One region of the Nocardia sp. NPDC058519 genome, then DNA from elsewhere that is predicted to be linked to it. Evidence: riboswitches for the same ligand, from Rfam matches in the RefSeq annotation. Region 1 holds a riboswitch; each other region holds the start of a gene.
The links. A riboswitch is a leader RNA that binds a small molecule or an ion and turns the genes downstream of it on or off. The one in region 1 is predicted to bind cobalamin.

Region 1 (2,999 bases):
TGTCGCCTGTGCCCTCGCGTACAGGGCGTCGAACTCCGGGTCGGACCACTTCGTCCGATTCTGTGGTGAACCGGTCAGCAGCCGCGAGGCGAAATGGTTCGGAATCGGCAACGGTCCGGACTGGCCCATCGTCAGCTGGCCGGTGTTGAGCGCGTCGGTGTAATAGGTGTCCTTCGAACCGAGGACGACATTCACCTTGACCCCGCAGCGTGCGGCGTGCTCGGCGAAAAGCCTTGCCGCCTCGACGAATCCGTGCGCGACGGGCGCGGTGAAAAGATCGAACGACAGGTCGCGCACCCCGGCACGACTGAGCAGGCGCCCCACCTCGTCGGGGTCGAAGCTGTGTTGGGGCAGGTCGGCGGAGTACTGGAAGCCCTTGCCGAAAACATCGTTGCCGACCTCGCCCTGGCCCTCCAGCGCGACCTTGACCAGTTCGTCGCGGTCCAGCATCCGCATCACCGCCCGGCGGACGTCAGGGTTATCGAACGGTGCCCGGTCGGTCTTCATGGCGAAGAAATAGATTCCACTGTTCGGGGTCGATCCCAGCGAGACCCCGCGCTTGCCCTGCAAGGTCCGAACCGCCGAGGGTGTGAGGTTGTCGGCGTAGTCGATCTCGCCGCTCTGCACGGCCGAGAGCCTGGCGTCGGATTCCGCGCTCACGATCCGCAACCGGCGGATCTCCGGTGCGCCGTCCCAATAGTGGTCGTTGGCGGTGGCGACGAACTGCCTTCCCGCTTCGAAGGACTCGAACACGAACGGGCCGGTGCCCACCGGCCGGTCGAAATCGGTGGCACCGTTCTGCACGATCTTGGTTCCGTAGGCCGACAGCGCGATCAGGAACTCGAAAGACGGTTCGGTGAGCGCGATCTCGACGGTGCGGGCATCGACGGCACGGCTCCGCGCCAGGTCGACGTTCGCCAGCGACGACGCGGCGATGAACGGGCGCCGCTGTGGCGGGCCGAGCACCCGCGAGAACGTGTATAGCACGTCATCGGCGGTGAACGCCTTCCCGTCGTGCCAGCGCGCCTCACGCAGCGCGATCCGCCATCGTGTGCCGTCGGCGTTCGGTTCGGCTGAAACCGCCAGCCGGGGAATCGGTGTCATCGTCGCATCGATCTCGAACAACCCGTCGTAGACCGATTTCATCCTGGCCTCGTCGATGAACAAGGTGTTCACGCCGGGGTCGATGCCTTCGCCCGCACCCGAACCCTGGAAGGCCGCGGTGAAGGTGTCGACCGCACCGTCCGCGGATGTCGATGACCGGTTGCAGCCGGCCAGAACAGTGCCCGCGGCGAGCGCGCCACCGAGCAGGAACGTGCGACGACGCAGAGTCGAGGACTGCATGGGAAGGGCTCCTATCGCGTCTGGCTCTCACGCGATGAGGACATGCGGAAACAAGCCGTCAGAGCACGGCTCGGTTCGGCGCATCGATCAATACCCACGTGATCACGACCGTGTTCAGTACCTCATCCGCAGGTATCTGGCTTCGGCCCGCGTACGGGCCTCACAGTTGCGGGACAGCGCCGGACTCACACCGGACTTCCCTACAGACAGGCGTCATCCTACGCATACACGTGCGGTCGGTGACGGTTCCGATCGGTGAAACGAAGGAAGCCCCTGACCATTTGACCTGGTCAGGGGCTTCCTGTTGTGCGCCATCAGGGACTTGAACCCCGAACCCGCTGATTAAGAGTCAGCTGCTCTGCCAATTGAGCTAATGGCGCGTGTTTTTGTTCTTTGCCCCGTCTCCGGTGCGGAACAAACATTAGCAGGCGGTGGGCCGGAAAGTGAAATCGGGCGCTGACCAGCAACAATGCCGCACACTCGGCGTTGTTAACACCAGCGGCCCTCGCGCGTATCTAACGATTGTGACTTGGTCGTGTCGCGGGGTCTTTCCCGTTGGAACCGGCCGGGCCAGCTGGCAGAATGGGCGAGACGTCGAGTTCGTAACGCCCCCCGCTCACACGGATGGCTCTAGCGATTCGGGTCGGTGGGATCTGCGGCGCACTGTAATCGCGTCGGTACGGAAACGGGGTTGACATGGGTAAGAAGCGGGGGCGACCTCGGTCGCTACGGACGATCGTTCCGGTGGTGCTGCTGGCGGTGTTCGCCCTCGGGGCGTCGGCGTGTTCGGCGGCGGAGGGTGCCGGTGTGGAGGTGGCGATCGATCGCAACCCCCTCGCCGAGCTCATCAAGCCGAAGCTGGTCTCGACCATCAAGGACGGGCAGGTCGGCGTCTCGCCCGGCATGCCGATGGCCTTCCAGGTCGAAGACGGCAAGTTCACCGACGTCAAGCTGACCAATCAGCAGGGCACCACGGTGGCGGGCCAGCTGGCCGCGGACGGCCGCTCCTGGTCGACCGCCGAGGTTCTCGGCTACGGCAAGACCTACCAGCTCACGGCCTCGGCCATCGGGCTCGGTGGCGCGAACTCCTCCACGCTGAGCTTCACCACCAGCTCGCCGAAGAGTCAGACCAAGCCGTACCTGCTGCCCGGCGAGGGTGATGTGGTCGGCATCGGTCAGCCGGTGGCGATCCAGTTCGACGAGAACATCCCCGATCGCCGGGCCGCGCAAGAGGCCATCAAGATCACCACCGAGCCCGCTGTCGAGGGTGCCTTCTACTGGGTGAACAATCGCGAAGTGCGGTGGCGCCCAGAGCATTACTGGGCACCGGGCACCAAGGTGACCGTCGATGTGAACGTCTACGGCAAGGACCTGGGCAAGGGTCTGTTCGGCCAGGACAACATCCATTCGTTCTTCACCATCGGCGACGCGGTGATCTTCACCGCCGACGACAACACCCACCAGGTGACGGTGGAGAAGAACGGTCAGGTGATCATGACCATGCCCACCTCGATGGGTAAGGACAGCACGCCCACCGACAATGGCATCTACATCGTCAGCGACCGGCACGAGAAGATCGTGATGGATTCCTCGACCTACGGTGTGGCGGTGAACTCGGCCGACGGGTACCGCACGCCGGTCGACTACGCGACGCG
Region 2 (2,999 bases), on a different contig from region 1:
GAATCCGGGATCAGCGAGGTGCCCTGGGTGCGCAGGAACCTGGTCACATTGGGTTCGATCAGCGGCGCGACATCGACCTGACCGGTGCGCACCGCGTCCGGGAATTCGGCCAGCTGCAGCCGGACCAGCTCCACATCGGTGGGCTTCAGTCCCGCCTTGGTGAGTGCCTTGAGCACCGACGCCTGCTGGGCGGTGCCCTCGGCGTAGGCGATCTTCTTGCCCTTCAGATCGGTGAGCTTCGAGATCGAACGGCCCGGTGCGACCGCGAGTTTCATCGCCTTCGGATTGGTCTGATAGGAGCCGATGATCGGCACGTCCTGCCCCGCGGCCAGCGCGTGGATCGGCGGCACATCGCCGACCTGACCGACATCGGCCGCGCCCGCCCGGAAGGCCTCGAGGATGGCCGGACCACCGACGAAGTTCGCGAACTCGATCTTGAACGGCAGCTTGTCCAGCTCGCCGGACAGCCGCAGCGCCGATTGCAGCCGTTCCTGCTGATCGGCGACGACGAGCGTGGTCCCGGGCGGAACCTCGGTCGGCAGCGGCGCGTCGGGGGTGCCGACCGGTGCGTCGTTGCCCTGTGCGCAGCCGGTCAGGCCGAGCGTCGCAACGGTTGCCATCGCGAGAAGTGCGGCGGTGGCGCGGCCACGCAGGCCGGGTCGAAAGGTGTTCGGTCGGTACATAGACGGATTCAAGCAATCACGACCACCCCCCGAACACCATTAGCCTTTCCATGATTTGAAGGGCCCGGCTCCTGGTTGGCACGGAGTGCCGCGTTAGAGTCTGGGCGTTATTCCCGGCGGGTGCGGGAATCCGGTGTCACTCCGGAACGGTCGCGCCACTGTGATCGCCTCGCGGCGAAAGTCAGACCTCCCTCGCCGGGACACCCTCTGAAAGGGCCGCGCCTTGCCTGTGGAGAATTCGCGATGATCCGTGCCCGGATCTCGCTCGCGCTGCCCCTGATCGGGGCGCTGTTGCTGGCGGCCATGATCGGTGCCACCGGATTCGGTGCGGAGATCGTGCCCGTGTCCGCGGTGCTCGACACCCTCATCGCCCGGCTCACCGGCGCGACACCCACCGATCTCGGTATCGACACCATCGTCTGGCAGCTCCGGGTGCCACGCACACTGCTGGCCGCGGTGGTGGGCGCCGGATTGGCACTGGCCGGTGCGGCGATGCAGACGCTGGTGCGCAACCCACTGGCCGACCCATTCCTGCTCGGCGTCTCCTCCGGGGCCGGTGTAGGCGCGGCCGCGGTCATCACCTCCGGGTTGTTCGCCGGTGCGGGCATCTGGGCGCTGTCCGGCGGTGCGCTGCTCGGTGCGTTCGGCGCCGCGACCCTGGTGTTCCTGATCGCGTTCGCCCAGGGCGGTCTCACGCCGCTGCGGCTGGTGCTCACCGGCACCGTGCTCGGTTCGGCGTTCGCCGGGTTCAGCAGTTTCCTCGTTTTTCGCAGCACCGATCCCGCGGCGGCGGAGTCGGTGCTGTTCTGGCTGCTCGGCAGTCTCGCCGGTGCCGATTGGACGACCATCGCCCTGCCGCTGACCGTGGTGCTGGCCTGCGGCGCGATCCTCATGGCGAGCGCGGGCTGGCTGGACGCGCTCACGCTCGGCGCGGACACCGCGTCGTCGGTCGGCGTCCCGGTGCGACGGCTGCGCATCGGCCTGTTCGTGCTGCTGGCGGTGCTCGTCGGTGTCCTGGTCGCGGTGTCGGGCGGCATCGGCTTCGTCGGCCTGGTCGTCCCGCACGCCGCCCGGATGATCGTCGGCCCCCGCCACCGCAACCTGCTCCCCACCTGCGCGCTCGGCGGTGCGCTGTTCCTGGTGGTCGCCGACGCCGCCACCCGAATATTGGTGCGCCCCACCGAGATCCCGGTCGGCGTACTCACCGGCCTCATCGGCGCTCCGACTTTCCTTCTGCTGATGGGCAGACGCCGCTACCAGTTCGGCACGTCATGAGCGACTCCACCCAGGTCGAACGCCCATCCAGCGAGGAGGCCTGCCCGGGCAATATTTCAGCGAGCTCAGGCGAAGTGCGAGCGGTCACGCTCACCTGCGCTATCGGGCGACGGAATGTCGTGGTCGGCGCGGACTTTTCGATCGAGCCCGGGGAAATCGTCGGGATCGTCGGGCCCAACGGCAGCGGTAAATCGACGTTGCTGCGGGTGCTGGCGGGAGTCGACAAACCCAGGCAGGGTCGAGTGCTCGTGGATGGGCAGACCCTGCACACGATGCGGCCGCGACAACGGGCCGCGACGGTGGCGTTGGTGGCGCAGGACGAGACCCCGCCCGCCGACATGCTGGCCGGCGAGGTGGTCGCCCTCGGGCTGACGCCCTATCTGCCGCCGTGGGGACTCGGCGCCCCGCGCGAACAGCAGCAGGTGGCACAGGCGCTGGCCGCGGTCGATCTCGCCGGTTTCGCGGGCAGGCAGGTGCACCAGCTGTCCGGCGGCGAACGGCAGCGGGTTCTGCTGGCACGTGCGCTGCTGCAGAACACCCCGGTACTGCTGCTCGACGAACCGACCAACCATCTCGACGTCACCCATCAGCTCGAACTGCTCACCCTGATGCGGAGCCTGAACCGAACCGTCGTCGCCGCCCTGCACGACCTGTCACTGGCCGATCGCTACTGCGATCGAATCATCGTGCTGCACAACGGTTCTGCCCGAGCACCGGCACCACCGGCCCAGGCGCTGACACCCGATGTCGTCGCCGAGGTGTTCGGTGTCGACGCGACGCGCGTCCAGCACCCGCTGACCGGCGAAAACCACCTGTTGATCACCCCGCGAGAGGCGCGACGATGAAGAACCACGGCCGGATCCTGGCCACCACTGCCCTTGCCGCCGTTCTGACGGCCTGCACCGGCACCACCACAGAGTCCGCGACGACGATCCCGATCCGCAACTGCGGCAAGGAATCCCAGTTCCCCGCCCCCGCGCAGCGACTGTTCGTCAACGACGGAAATCTCATCTCGATGGTGCTCGCGCTCGGTGCGCAGGA
Region 3 (2,999 bases), on a different contig from region 1:
CTATATTCATAATATCAGAGATTCGTAATATGACGATCGGTGGATTGGTGAGGGGGCCTATATGTCGTCGATTGCGCCGATCAGCAGGGCTCGGGCCCTCTCGGGTGAGAGTTGGCCGATGGTGACGTGGAGGGCGAGGCCGTCGAGTAGGGCGAGGAGGGTGTCGGCGGCGGTCGTCGGGTCGGGGTGGTGGGTGATCATGGCGGCGACGTGGTCGCGGAAGCCGAGGCCGTTGGTTGCCAGGGTTTCGGCGATCTGGGGGCGGACCGAGGCGAAGGCCAGGTAGCCGATCAGGATGCGGGCGTCGGCGGCCGATTCGGGGTCGGTGGGGAGCAGTGCGGTGAGCATCTGCGGTAGGTCGGGGTCGGGGCCCGCTGCGGAGATTCGGGCGGCGATCCGGTCGGCGATGGTGGAGGTGGCGAACTCCATCATCGCTTCCTTGCTGGGGAAATAGTGCTGCACCTGGCCCGTGGAGACCCCTGCCTCGGTGGCGACATGGCGCAGACTGATCGACTCGAGGCCGTCGCGGGCGAGTAGACGCATCACCGCATCGCTGATCGTCGCGCGTCGAGAACTGTGATCCACCCGCTTCGGCATCAGCCCATCTTTTCACAATGCACTTGTATTGCTGTGCGTCACCTCTTTACAATGCGAGTGTATTGAAAAGGAGGGTCCCATGCGCCCGATCACCCAGCTCGCACGGTCTTTCGTTCGTCTCGAAGTCGACATATGGGTGAGCCTGGCGCGGGTAGCCGCCCGCCGCCCCGACACCGGCTGCGGCACGCCGATTCGGTACGCGGGTGCGGTGTCGGCGGTCATCTGGGCGTTCATCGTGGTCAGTGCCGTGGAGATCCCGGCGGTTCACCTGCTGATTCCGTGGCCCGCGGCGCGGATTGTCGCGCTGGCGCTAGGGGTCTGGGGATTGTTGTGGATGGTGGGGATGCTGGCCGCGCACCACATGTATCCACACGTGCTCACCGGCGACCTGCTACGCGTGCGCTACCTGCGCCGCGTCGCCCTCGACATCGCGCTCGCCGACATCCGGGCCGTCCGCCACGATCTGCGGGCCTACGACGGCGCGAAATCGTTGCAGCTCACCGGAACAGGCGACGAGACACTCGCCGTGATCATCGGCAGCTCGACGAACATCCGCGTCATCCTGACCGAACCCCAGACCTTCCACACTCCACAGGGCGACTTCACGGTGAGCACCGTCGCGTTCTGGGCCGACGACCCGCAGGCCGCGGTCGCGAAGATCCGCGCGGCGATGCTGGATCGAGCAGTCTGAAGGTTCACGCCTGGTCGGGCAGCGGTGCGTCGACGCGACGGACGACTTCGATCCTGTCGATGATGTCGCGGTTGAATTCGCCGAGGTCTGCCACGGGATCCGGTATTCGAGGATCGCGCGGCCACCAGCTTGCCGCACGCGCTGCTACTCGGCCCCATCGGCCGTGGGTCGAGTCGGCTAAGGTGATCGAGAAAACCGCGGTGGGAGCCAGGAAGTCGGTGTGAATCCGACACGGTCCCGCCACTGTGACCGGGGCGCGGGCCCCAACGACGACCACGGCCGAAGGGCTGGAAGGTCGGGGCCCGCGCCGATCCGGGAGTCAGGAGACTGACCTGCCGCGGACACCACCAGGGGCGCGGACCCCGAGGCGGTCATTCATCCGCGTCGTCCGGTACCGGCGAGCGGTCTGCGACTCGTGTGCCCACGAGGCACCCGCGGCGAATGCTGTTCTCGTGTCCGGTCTCCGCCGCGAGAGGAACGACCATGCCGGACACGAGATCCACCGGTGTTGTAATCACCCGCCGACGTTGGCTGACGGGCATGCTCGCCGCCGCCGCGCTGCCCGCGGTCGCGGCCTGCGGACGGGGGGATGCGGCGAATGCCGGTGCCGGACCGACGGTGACCGACCTGACAGGCCGGACCGTCGTGCTGCCCGGACCGGTACGGCGCGTCGTCACGATCCCGATGCCCGCAGCCTCGATGATGATCGCGGTGGCAGGCCGCCCCGATGTGCTGGCGGGCATGAACGCCGCATCGGCGAGCGCCATCCGCACCGGATTCCTCGGCGAGGTCTATCCGCAATTGCTGTCGGTCCGCACCGATGTGGCAGGCGCGGAGTTCGCGCCCAATGTGGAGAGCGTCCTGGCCGCCGAGCCCGATGTGGTGATCCAGTGGGGTGATCGCGGGGCCGGCATTCTCGACCCGCTCACCAACGCGGGCCTCACGGTGGTCTCGCTCACCTACGGCACGCAGGACGATCTAGAGGGTGCCGTCACGCTCTACGGCGAACTGCTCGGTGCTCAGGAGCGATCCAAGCGGATCGTCGACGGTATGCGCGCGCGGCGTACCCGGCTGACCGAACGCAGACCGACGGGCACGTCACCTTCGGTGCTGTACATGTTCGGCGATGCGGATGGTTTTCCAGTGGCAGGCGCCGGCTCGTACAACCATTTCGTCACCGAATTGGTCGGTGCCAGGAACCCGGCGGGCGCGATCGCCCAGCAGCGCGCCACCATCGGCATCGAACAACTGCTGGCCTGGGACCCTGACATCATCTTGCTGGGCAACTTCGGCCCGGCGCTGCCCGCCGATCTCTACGGCAACCCGGCGCTGGCTAGCTTGCGCGCGGTCCGGGAGCGCCGCGTCTACAAGGTGCCGCTCGGCGGCTACCGGTGGGACCCGCCGAGCCAGGAATCGCCGCTGATGTGGGAGTGGCTCGCCGGACTGGTGCGCCGCACCGGTGCGCCCGGTCTGCGTTCGGGGGTAGTGCGCGACTACGAATTCCTGTACGGCACCGCACCGAGCGCCGCGCAGCTGGACACCATCTTGCAGGTACGTGCCAACGCTGGATCGTCGGACTATGCGGATTTCGGTCGCTGAACCAGCGCGTTCCGGACTTCCGCGCCGCCGAGCTATGCGGACCCGCCGCCGCGCCGCCGCGATCGGGCTGCCCATCGCGGTGATCGCCATCGCGATCCTCGCCCTCGGCGTC

Region 2: linked by a shared signal. The riboswitch ahead of ACFWPK_RS29750 (FecCD family ABC transporter permease) and the one ahead of ACFWPK_RS21310 (ABC transporter substrate-binding protein) in region 1 are both predicted to bind cobalamin.
Region 3: linked by a shared signal. The riboswitch ahead of ACFWPK_RS14715 (ABC transporter substrate-binding protein) and the one ahead of ACFWPK_RS21310 (ABC transporter substrate-binding protein) in region 1 are both predicted to bind cobalamin.

What each region holds. Positions count from the first base shown of each region.
Region 1 covers NZ_JBHXNK010000019.1:101,875-104,873, reverse strand. Annotated here, with positions in the region: gene ACFWPK_RS21310 (ABC transporter substrate-binding protein) at 1-1,344, opposite strand, end outside; cobalamin riboswitch at 1,454-1,585, opposite strand; tRNA gene ACFWPK_RS21305 (tRNA-Lys) at 1,652-1,724, opposite strand; gene ACFWPK_RS21300 (Ig-like domain-containing protein) at 2,041-2,999, shown strand, end outside.
Region 2 covers NZ_JBHXNK010000037.1:5,972-8,970, reverse strand. Annotated here, with positions in the region: gene ACFWPK_RS29755 (ABC transporter substrate-binding protein) at 1-683, opposite strand, end outside; adenosylcobalamin (AdoCbl) riboswitch at 782-921, shown strand; gene ACFWPK_RS29750 (FecCD family ABC transporter permease) at 927-1,958, shown strand; gene ACFWPK_RS29745 (ABC transporter ATP-binding protein) at 1,955-2,803, shown strand; gene ACFWPK_RS29740 (ABC transporter substrate-binding protein) at 2,800-2,999, shown strand, end outside.
Region 3 covers NZ_JBHXNK010000010.1:182,854-185,852, forward strand. Annotated here, with positions in the region: gene ACFWPK_RS14705 (TetR/AcrR family transcriptional regulator) at 58-597, opposite strand; gene ACFWPK_RS14710 (hypothetical protein) at 677-1,288, shown strand; cobalamin riboswitch at 1,452-1,639, shown strand; gene ACFWPK_RS14715 (ABC transporter substrate-binding protein) at 1,772-2,887, shown strand; gene ACFWPK_RS14720 (FecCD family ABC transporter permease) at 2,868-2,999, shown strand, end outside.